Regions from separate parts of the Parabacteroides absconsus genome, predicted to be linked through region 1. Evidence: riboswitches for the same ligand, from Rfam matches in the RefSeq annotation. Region 1 holds a riboswitch; each other region holds the start of a gene.
The links. Region 1 has a riboswitch for cobalamin ahead of NEE14_RS07805 (TonB-dependent receptor). Riboswitches for the same ligand answer to the same signal wherever they lie in the genome.
Positions count from the first base shown of each region.

Region 1 (3,286 bases):
CGTTTGCCGCTTCAAAATCGGTATCCAGCTCATCATAGCGGTTGTTTCCGGTACGGTTCAACATATAATTCAGATTGATGCTATGAGATGCACTAAATGCATAGTCCAGATTACCCCGCACGACCGTAAGCGGACGATTGTAATGGCGTATGGAACGCCCACGCCCCGTGATCTCATTACGTGAACTTTCTATGTAGTTCCCGTTCCAGTCGTATTTGCGGTAAGCCGTATCGACTGTTATCGAATAGTCCCAAGTATGCGAGAACAAGGCGTTGAACCGCAGCCGGTCCAGTAGGAAATGATCCTTCTGGTAGCGTGCCGAAACATTCCAGGCATCACTCTGACGTTCAGCCATTCCATAAACCTTACTTTGCACGGATCCGGTCTGTAATTTTTTATCCACCTTTGAATACGATGCTGAAACAAAGAAAGCATCCGCCCACGACTTGTTCCGGAATCCGGCTTCCAGCTGTGTCAATACGGAGAAATAGCCATCGTGGAAACGCCGGCGGTCAGACGGCACGTATTTACGGCTGTCCTCATCCCAAACCTCCACTCCTTTCATCATATAGTCGTTCAGGGAATAACTGATTCCGACTGTAGGATGGACAATCAGACCGGTTCGCTTTTCCACGAACTGAGCGTTCAAGTCAGCCTTGTGGGTATGAAAAGACCCAACGCTGTAGGAAACATCCAGGTAATTCTTCTGTTCCTGGCGGGTAATGATATTGATGGCACCTCCCAATGCATCAGTTCCCAGGCTGGCCGGAACCACACCCTTGTAAATCTCTACACGATCAATAATATTTACTGGCAGGTTGGAAAGCGAGACTCCGCTTCCCTTGATATCCAAAGGAACTCCGTCGATGAAATACCGGACGGAATTTCCCGACATACCGTTGATAGACAAGTCATAATCGGAACCTACGCCTCCTTCTTGGCGGATCTTCACGCCCGCGCTGTGGTCCACTAATGTCGTAAGATTGTTCAAGGAGTTGACTATAGGCTTCACGTCCAACGCATTGACAGAAAAAGCCCCTTCTCTTATTTTCTGTGAGCGGCTCTTCCCGTAGACATTAACCCCATCCAAACTCACGGAACTCTCTTTCATCACAAAGTCTCTCGTCATATTCTGGTTCAGAACAATCGTCTTTTCCAGGGTTTCATACCCCAGAAATGAGAGAGACAAGGTATAAGTTCCTGATTTCAGGCGCAATGAGTATTTGCCGTCGGCATCGCTATAAGTACCCAAAGTTGTTCCCTTGACAGAAACAGTAACCTGTGGCATGGCACTACCGTCACGTGCCGTTATTTTCCCCGACAGGATAAAGTTATGCTGGGCAGCCGCTTCCAGACCGACAAACCACGAAGCCAACAGCAAAAACAGACAAAAAGAAAATTTCATCTTCATTTATTTCATTTCCTTAGTAACATCCTATATGCTTAGGGGGTAAAAGAAGAATGAAGTCTCTTTTTTATTGAAAGAAAAAAGATAGAAAATCAAATCTGATATTTTAATAGCCTTATTCCCCGAAAGCATCAAAACAAAGCTGTCACTGGCAGGTCTTCTGACTTGTTCCGTTCCAAGAAGCCTTCCCATCCGGCATCCGGACAGTGGCATAGAGTTTCTTAGAAGCAAATAAAGGAACTCACAGCAGCGGGTCTGTTCCGGATTTGCACCGGATTCCCTTTTCATCACCTAATCTTCGGAAAAAGAGCGGTGAACCAATAACGTAGGCAAAAGTAGAAAAAAAATATGAAATGTATTAATTTAGAGTTTAAAATTTATTTTAGCTGTAGAAAAGCCTGGATATTATAAGAAGTCGTCGAGTATGTTTATTAAAGGCTATAAATTTCACGTATATTATTTGCTGACATTTCATCTACTTCATCCATAAAAAGATTGAATGGCAATTTATTTTTATTTCCAATCTCAACTCCTTCTCTCCACTTTTTCTGACATAAAATGGTAAAGCAAAGAAAAAGTTTATATCTTTGTAATGTTTCCTTTCCACGCCGATGATAAGGGTGTGGAGGGAAACAAGACATATTATTGAAAGGCGTTTACTTGACGCTTTGGTTTTGACACTCTAAGAATCTCGCAAATTCGTTAATGATTAGTCAAAAACAAAGCAACGGTGGATGCCCTCGGGTGTATATATGTATAGCCCTTTTATACCCTCTTGGTTCCTACCTTTATACCAAGAGGGAAAGGGTGAGTTATATAATACTATCGGCGTGGGGCTTTCGGCGTTGTTCGTTTCGACTAATCGGGCAATGCGAGAGCCTTTAGAGTGTGGGACGAGCAACAAGTACAGTTCCCACGCTTTTTTTGTTTAATAGCCTTTTTGGGGGATTGGAAGGCTTTACACTTTATTGCTATGAATAATTTAGAATTTAAAAACCATTTAAAATGTACCCTTAAAAAAAAGAGATTATTATTTTACGTTGTGTTGTCTTTTTTGTTTCCAGGTATATCTTATTCGCAAAATGGCATAAAATATTCAACCTATGATCCTATTTATGTCCCTAATATACAATACAACATACCTGTTCCACCTAACATTGAAGAGGAGTATATGCTGAAAAAACAAGCTACAAAAAATCGTATTGATGCAGAAAAACGTAAGAATATTATAGGATATTACTTAAGTAGTAATAAAGAATGGGTTGAAGTACGCTTACATTTGAAAACAGATCCTGCTACTACAAATGATTTATACGTAGATGGATATACAAAATTGGGTAGTCAACTAATGAAAAAATGTAATGCACAAGTATATGAGGTCACTCGTGTTTTTGATGGTGATTTAGTAGATTATTTTAATTATAAAATTAAAGTAGAAGGAAGAAGTATCTATTTTTAAATAGATTAATTAAGCCTAAATAGTTAAAGTTCATCTTGAATATTCCTTTGGTTTCTTTATCAATAACATGAAGTAAACATTTGGGGAAATAAAAACAAATTCTTATATAAAATAACATTCATAAATATATTGTCATGAAATTCTATAACACATTCAGTAAATACATATTAATTATAATACTTTCTTGTGTATCAATATCAATCAATGGACAAACTTTTTATTACAGTAAAAACATTAATAATTTATGGGGCAAATGGGATAATAATATTAGCTATACACTAGGAGGAACTTACTCTCATTTTTACATTTATTCTACAAATGATCATCCTTCTAACTATAAAATATTAGTAAGTATCCCTCTTTTTGATCCTAATATTATAAGTAAAAAAATAAAGAAAGAAACAGTCAAGAAAAAAAAG
Region 1 is NZ_CP146284.1:1,779,108-1,782,393, forward strand. It holds gene NEE14_RS07805 (TonB-dependent receptor) at 1-1,405, opposite strand, end outside; cobalamin riboswitch at 1,542-1,745, opposite strand; gene NEE14_RS07810 (hypothetical protein) at 2,382-2,867, shown strand; gene NEE14_RS07815 (hypothetical protein) at 3,002-3,286, shown strand, end outside.

Region 2 (3,286 bases), 1.3 Mb from region 1:
CACTGACAGCCAAACCCGCGCCCGCAGCCAGCGCAGTCAAAGCCTGTGGTAAACGGGATTTCCAGACAATGTTCTGCCAAGAGACAGGTTCGTTTCCTGTACCTGTCAGAATATTCCAGATAGATTGTGCAGGAATAGCAACCGAGCCCAACAATAAATTCAGCAGCAGCAGCACAAGGATCAGCAACAGGATCAACAACATCCGGTAAGTATGAGTATAGCGCATGCCCTTATTCCTTTAATAGTTTATAAAAGACAGGCTTGTGATCCGGCAATAACTCCGGATGAAAGATATGCAGCAGATCCGCCAAGATGACTTCCGGAGCCGTCGGCATTTCCTCATAAAAAGGAGTTGTCTTCATGTTACAGTAAATGATTCCATGTTCACGGAATGCCTTGAAATCGGCATAACGTGCATCCTGTTCCTTTAATGCCTCATACGAAAATTCTCCCGGATAACTATTGACAATACGCCAGTAATCAGCATTGTCTGCCTGATTATAGACCGTCTCGAAATCGAGGGTCACACCGCCCGAACGCTCATCATCTTTCAGGAAATAATCAGCGCCGGCATCTTTAAACAGCTGGGCCAGGAAACTCTTTCCACCAACCGCATACCAGTTTCCACCTCTCAATTCACCACTGAAAACAACCGGACGGCGTTTCACCTTGCCATCTGCAGTCAAAGCTTTCAACTCATTATAGCGCTGTTCGATAGTCTGGAAACAGGCATTGGCTTCCTTTTCCATTCCGCACAACAAACCGACGAACTTAATCCATTCGGCCTGTCCCAGCGGAGTCATTTCCTTATATCCCAAATGAGGAACCAGCGGAATTCCTACATCCTTCAGGGCTTCATAGCCGCCACGTTTAAACGGAGATATCAGAATCAGGTCCGGATTCATGCTCATAACGGCTTCGTTATTGAAATTCCCTTCAATGCCGATCTTTACCGTTTTTCCACTTTTCAGCTGCTGATTCATCGTTTCATTAAACAAGTGGCGCGTACTGGTAATTCCTGTCACCCGTTCGGTTTCTCCCAACTTGATAAAATTAGAAAGCTGTAAGGAAGTCATGCAAATCACACTTCTCACCGGTATTTCCAACTTTTCATATCCTTCCGGAATTGATGTTGACTGATCGCCCCGACGCACCAAAGCATAATGATATTCACCCGCACTTTCTGATTGCGGATCATGAATATCCACTAAGGCAGCCTTTCCTTCATAACGGATTTCAAACCCTTCAGCATATTCCGGTACAATTTTCTCAGTAAAAACCGCTTCCGTTGCTACATCTGCATCCGATCCGTTAGCCTGTTCGTTCGTCGGACGAGAAGTACAACCCGCCATTACGGCAAGAAGCAACACAGCTTCTGCTATTCGCTTTAGATTCATAACTGTCATTTTATCTACCAATTCTGCTCTCTCTTTCCATAACCACGCAGAAAGTAAAGCCATCTAAGTTATATCTTGTAACCAGGCAGGTCTTCTGACTTTGTCTTGTTCGAAGTTCCTTCCCGAATAGTTATCTATCCAGTGGAACAGAGGTTACTCCGAATCCTGTAAAGACTTACAGCAGCGTGGACTGTCCGGGACTTTCACCCGGTTCCCTTTTCATCCGTTCCTTGCTTCACGAAGGAAACAGACACCTGTTACTTGGCACAAAAGTAATAAAAAACTCGACCGATACTTGCGAATAAAGCGTAAAATAAAGATTTTTGCATTTCTATTCAACATTAGTAAATATGAACAGAACAATTACATTTGTTTCTTTGGGTCCGGGTGAACCCGAATTAATCACCGTAAAAGGATTGAAAACCTTACAACAGGCAGATCAAATCTTCTGTCCGGCAACTCTGACACCTTCGGGAAAGCAAGTGTCAAGAGCGGCCAATATCCTGAAAGCTTTAGAAATAGAAGAACACAAGATTCGCCCGTTTGTATTGCCCATGAGCAAAGACAGGCAAAAAGCTATCGAAGCCTATGACCAGCTTCTGGTTGACGCTGCCGGCTCACTTCGTGAAGGGAAAAAGGTGGTTATCGTAGCGGAAGGCGACGCCGGATTCTATACTTCTATCCAATACATATATCATCAACTGGAGAAAGAACATATTGAAGTAAGACGTGTACCGGGAATTCCGGCTTTTATTGCCGCCGGAGCAACTGGAGGATTACACATTGTCAAGCAGGAAGAACGCCTGATGGTAATTCCGGGAACCGCAACAGCCGACGAACTGGCTCAATTCATCCGACAAGGATACAACTTAGTAATCATGAAACTGTCGGCTTGCATCGAGGCTGTCCATGAATGTATCCGCCGGCATCCGGAAACACATTTCCACTACTTCGAAAACGTAGGAACCGAGAAAGAGAAATATATTTCCGATCCTGAAATAATAGCACAGACAAACTTCCCCTATTTCTCGTTATTGATCATTCAGGCATGACAATAAACAAATAGAGCCGCTGAAAGCCAGGCGAACCTGATGCTTTCAGCGGCTTATCTTTCAAATCCAGTCTATACAACTTGATTTATCAATATTCTTGCCAGCTCTTGATCTGAATATCATCCAGACTCAATGTACAGAATGCATTAATAAATGCACTCGCCAAACGAGCATTCGTAATCAACGGAATATTCAAATCGATGGCCGCACGACGAATCTTATATCCATTGTCCAACTCACCGGCAGAAAGATCTCTTGGTATATTCACTACCATATCAATCTTCTTCTCATGCAACAATCTCAAAGCCTGAGGTTCTTTTCCGGTTTCACTTGGCCAATATACCAATGTACTTGGAATGCCATTTTCAGTAAAGAAGCGGTGTGTACCACCCGTTGCATACAAATTATAACCTTTCTGAGCCAACAGACGTGCAGCATCCAGCATAGCTACTTTCTGTTTAGCAGTACCGGTTGATAACAGAATGTTCTTTTCCGGAATACGTTGTCCGACAGAAAGCATACTCTTCAGAATTGCTTCCGAAACATCATCACCGATACAACCAACTTCACCCGTAGAAGCCATATCTACACCCAAGACAGGATCTGCCTTCTGCAAACGGTTGAATGAGAACTGAGAGGCCTTAATACCTACATAGTCCAAATCAAACTCGTTCTTGTTCGGCTTTTCCACCGGCAGACCTAACATAACCCGAGTAGCCAGTTCGATGAAGTTAATCTTCAATACCTTGCTGACAAACGGGAAACTACGAGAAGCACGCAGGTTACATTCAATTACCTTGATTTCATTTCCTTTCGCCAGGTATTGAATATTGAACG
Region 2 is NZ_CP146284.1:471,348-474,633, reverse strand. It holds gene NEE14_RS02035 (iron ABC transporter permease) at 1-226, opposite strand, end outside; gene NEE14_RS02030 (ABC transporter substrate-binding protein) at 231-1,406, opposite strand; cobalamin riboswitch at 1,465-1,670, opposite strand; gene cobI (precorrin-2 C(20)-methyltransferase) at 1,748-2,449, shown strand; gene carB (carbamoyl-phosphate synthase (glutamine-hydrolyzing) large subunit) at 2,538-3,286, opposite strand, start outside.
Region 2: it holds a riboswitch for cobalamin, as region 1 does, so the genes downstream of both, NEE14_RS02030 (ABC transporter substrate-binding protein) here and NEE14_RS07805 (TonB-dependent receptor) in region 1, are expected to answer to the same signal.

Region 3 (3,286 bases), 1.5 Mb from region 1:
GATCGCACAATTCCATTAAAGCCGTTGGTGCATTACCAAAAACGAACAATGCGCCAGGACATTCTTCTGCAGCCAGACGTATTCCGGCTTGTGTACGTGTAATACCTTTTTCTTTGGCCAACTGAACGGTCCTTTCATCTCCCAGATAGCATCTTACATCTACACCTAACCGATGAAGAGCTCCTTTGCGGATGCCAGAAGCCGCCATCGTCACATCTGTTACTATCGTTTTTATTTCTCCATTCTGAAACTTATGAAACAAATTTTCCACAGCATCAGGATCTGTATAAAGAATATCTTCCATTTCAAAATCGGCTGTTGTATGAATGGCATGCAGCAAAGCCCATTTTTTCCCTAATGCTATTTCCGGATGTTTTAATTCTTTTTCTATTGTCCGAAAGCTTCTGATCATGATATCCTGACCGATGCCATATTTCTCCTCTTTATTTTTCTCCTCTCCGAAATATCCCCGCGGAGTAATGATAGCTCGGTTTGATACACCCTCATTATTATCAAAAAAGCTTTGAGAATTTCCTATCAGCAATACTGTAAACATATCGATCTGTTCAGGATCTAATTCTGCTAAAGTACAGGTATGCACACTCTGTTCTGGTCTTCCAGCCTGACGGACATAGCCCACTGGTGTCATACCATTACGTTCTTGCAAAAAGATTTCCTTAAGACGATACAGCTGCCAGTAACGACCTTGACTTTTCGGATTATAAACCGCCGTCACAAAATCGGCCATGGCGGCTGCCCGAATTCGTTTTTCAATTATTTCCCAAGGAGTCATTAAATCAGACAATGATATCACACAAAAGTCATGTCCAATCGGTGCCCCCAGTAAAAACGCTGCCTTCTGAAAAGCACTGATGCCCGGTAATGAAATAATTTCGATATCAGCATTCATCTGCTTCCGCATCTCATAAATTAACGGTGTCATTCCATAAATTCCGGCATCCCCAGAACTAATTACACAAACAACATGTCCTTCCAAGGCATAACGAAAAGCATCTTGGGCTCGTTCTTGCTCCTTTTTCATGCCAGAGTCTATACAAAGTACGTCAGGACGAAGTATTTGCTGAATAAACTGAAAGTAATATTTATATCCGATAATTATATCAGACTCACGAATGGCCGCCAACACGGCTGGTGTGATATCGTCTAAATCACCTGGACCAATACCCACCACAATGATCTTACCTTTGCTTACTATCATAGACTTATTATTTTATCATCCAGAAAATCATCCTGACCCCGGGATTCTCATCTGTTGTTCGCATAATGTTTGGCAGGTTTCCTGACTTCATCTGAAAAAGACAACCTTCCCATTCCCTACAGGAACAGTGGCATTGAGGCTTATGTCCTTTTCTTGTCCAAGATGTCACAGTAGCGGGCACTGTTCCGGATTCTAACCGGATTCCCTTTTCAAATCAAAAGTTGAAAGCACTTTTGTTTCACCAATACAACGACAAATGTATAGATATTTTTCGGGTTAGGCTAATCTTTTGATTATATTTGCAGTGAAATTTATGGATTGATGAAAAATTCTCAACAAATATTTCGTTTCATTATCATCGGCACATTGAATGCTTTTATTACCGCTTTAGTAGTTTGGCTGATGATGGATATACTGCATTTCAACTATATAGCATCCAATGTGACAGGCTATGTAGCTGCATTGCTTAATAATTTTTTCTGGAGTAAATTTTGGATTTTTCATTCTGGCAAAGGGAATTATTTCCAGCAGGCTCTTTTGTTTTTATTAGCCTTTATCTGCGCTTACGGATCCCAATTTGTCTTTTTATTATGGATGGTTGAATTATTAAAATGGAATGAATACATATCTCAATTCATCGGACTTTTCATTTATGGATTTGTAAACTTCCTTATGAATAAAAAGATAACATTCCGTTCCAGGCAAGCATAAAAGTTCAATCTAATTTCGAATAGAAAGTCGCTCCCAAATAAATTCAGGGATCAGACGCCAAAAGAATACTATAACAACATATTTCCAGTCTATTATCACTCGGCGCTTACGTTTGACAACAGCATTCATAATCAATTTTGCCACTTTCTCTTTCCGCATCAATAAAGGATACTTCTTTCCGTCTGCCAGTAAATCAGTAGCAACAAAGCCCGGACGGATATCAGTAAAATAAATTGACAAATGATTCATATGGGCTAATTGGGCCAATGCATCCACATAACAATTTTGAAAGCATTTAGTAGCAGAATAAGCTGGAGCAGCTCCTAACCCTTTCGTTCCAGCAATCGAACTGACTACAGCTATATGCCCTTTTCCCTCGTTACGAAAATATGACCACGCCGCAGTGATCATACGGACAAATCCATCTCCATTAGTCTGCAGAGTCGCTAACTCGATCGTTGGATCCAAATGATAATTTTGCTGTCCAATTCCCGATACATGAAAATACACATCCATTCCTCCACACGCAGCAATTAACCGGTTTAAATTTTGAGGTGCTGAGTCTAAGGTAACATCAATCATTTCAGTATGAATTTGTTCAGGATATAACTTCTGAAGTTCAATCAGCTTATTTATTCTGCGGCCTGCAACACCCACAACCCAACCTTCTTTTGCAAAAAGACAAGCGATCTCCCGACCAATTCCAGATGTTGCTCCAACAATTATGATGCGTTTCATGCGAATAGATTTTATAGTTCTTCTATTTCAGTATCTACTATCAGGCTTTTTTTCTTTCGAAGAGGTCTTCTGATTTTACAGTCCTTATAAACAAACGTCCGATGCAAATTATAATTCCAAAACCAACCAACCAATAAAGATACAATCACCTTGCTTACAATAAATATATTATCAAAAAAATGAGCCAATGTTTCTTGTACCCAGGGAACGCGCTGGATGGATTCAGTCAACCAATAAACACCCCATGTATTCAGACAAATGCTGCCAATCCATACCAATGTATATTTGATAAGAACATATTTCTTTTTACACTCTTTGCTCTTGAATGTCCAATAATAATTAATCGTACAATTTACAATTCCTCCTGCTACAGATCCCATACTTGTAGCCAATACATAATATATATCAAACAGCTTGGCCAATACTATGGTAACAAGAAAATCAGTAGCACTTGATATTTGGGATGTAAACTGAGCCCGCATAAAAGTAAAGAAACCATCTTTCTTGCAAATTTTCTTCACTACTCCTTTTATCCAATCAGACATGAAATTTATTTTTAAGTCAATAAATCCTGTAAAATTAGAACCTATTCCCCAATTTTCTGATAGAAATGACGAA
Region 3 is NZ_CP146284.1:287,510-290,795, reverse strand. It holds gene cobJ (precorrin-3B C(17)-methyltransferase) at 1-1,219, opposite strand, end outside; cobalamin riboswitch at 1,273-1,480, opposite strand; gene NEE14_RS01155 (GtrA family protein) at 1,541-1,930, shown strand; gene NEE14_RS01150 (SDR family NAD(P)-dependent oxidoreductase) at 1,940-2,668, opposite strand; gene NEE14_RS01145 (GtrA family protein) at 2,680-3,213, opposite strand.
Region 3: it holds a riboswitch for cobalamin, as region 1 does, so the genes downstream of both, cobJ (precorrin-3B C(17)-methyltransferase) here and NEE14_RS07805 (TonB-dependent receptor) in region 1, are expected to answer to the same signal.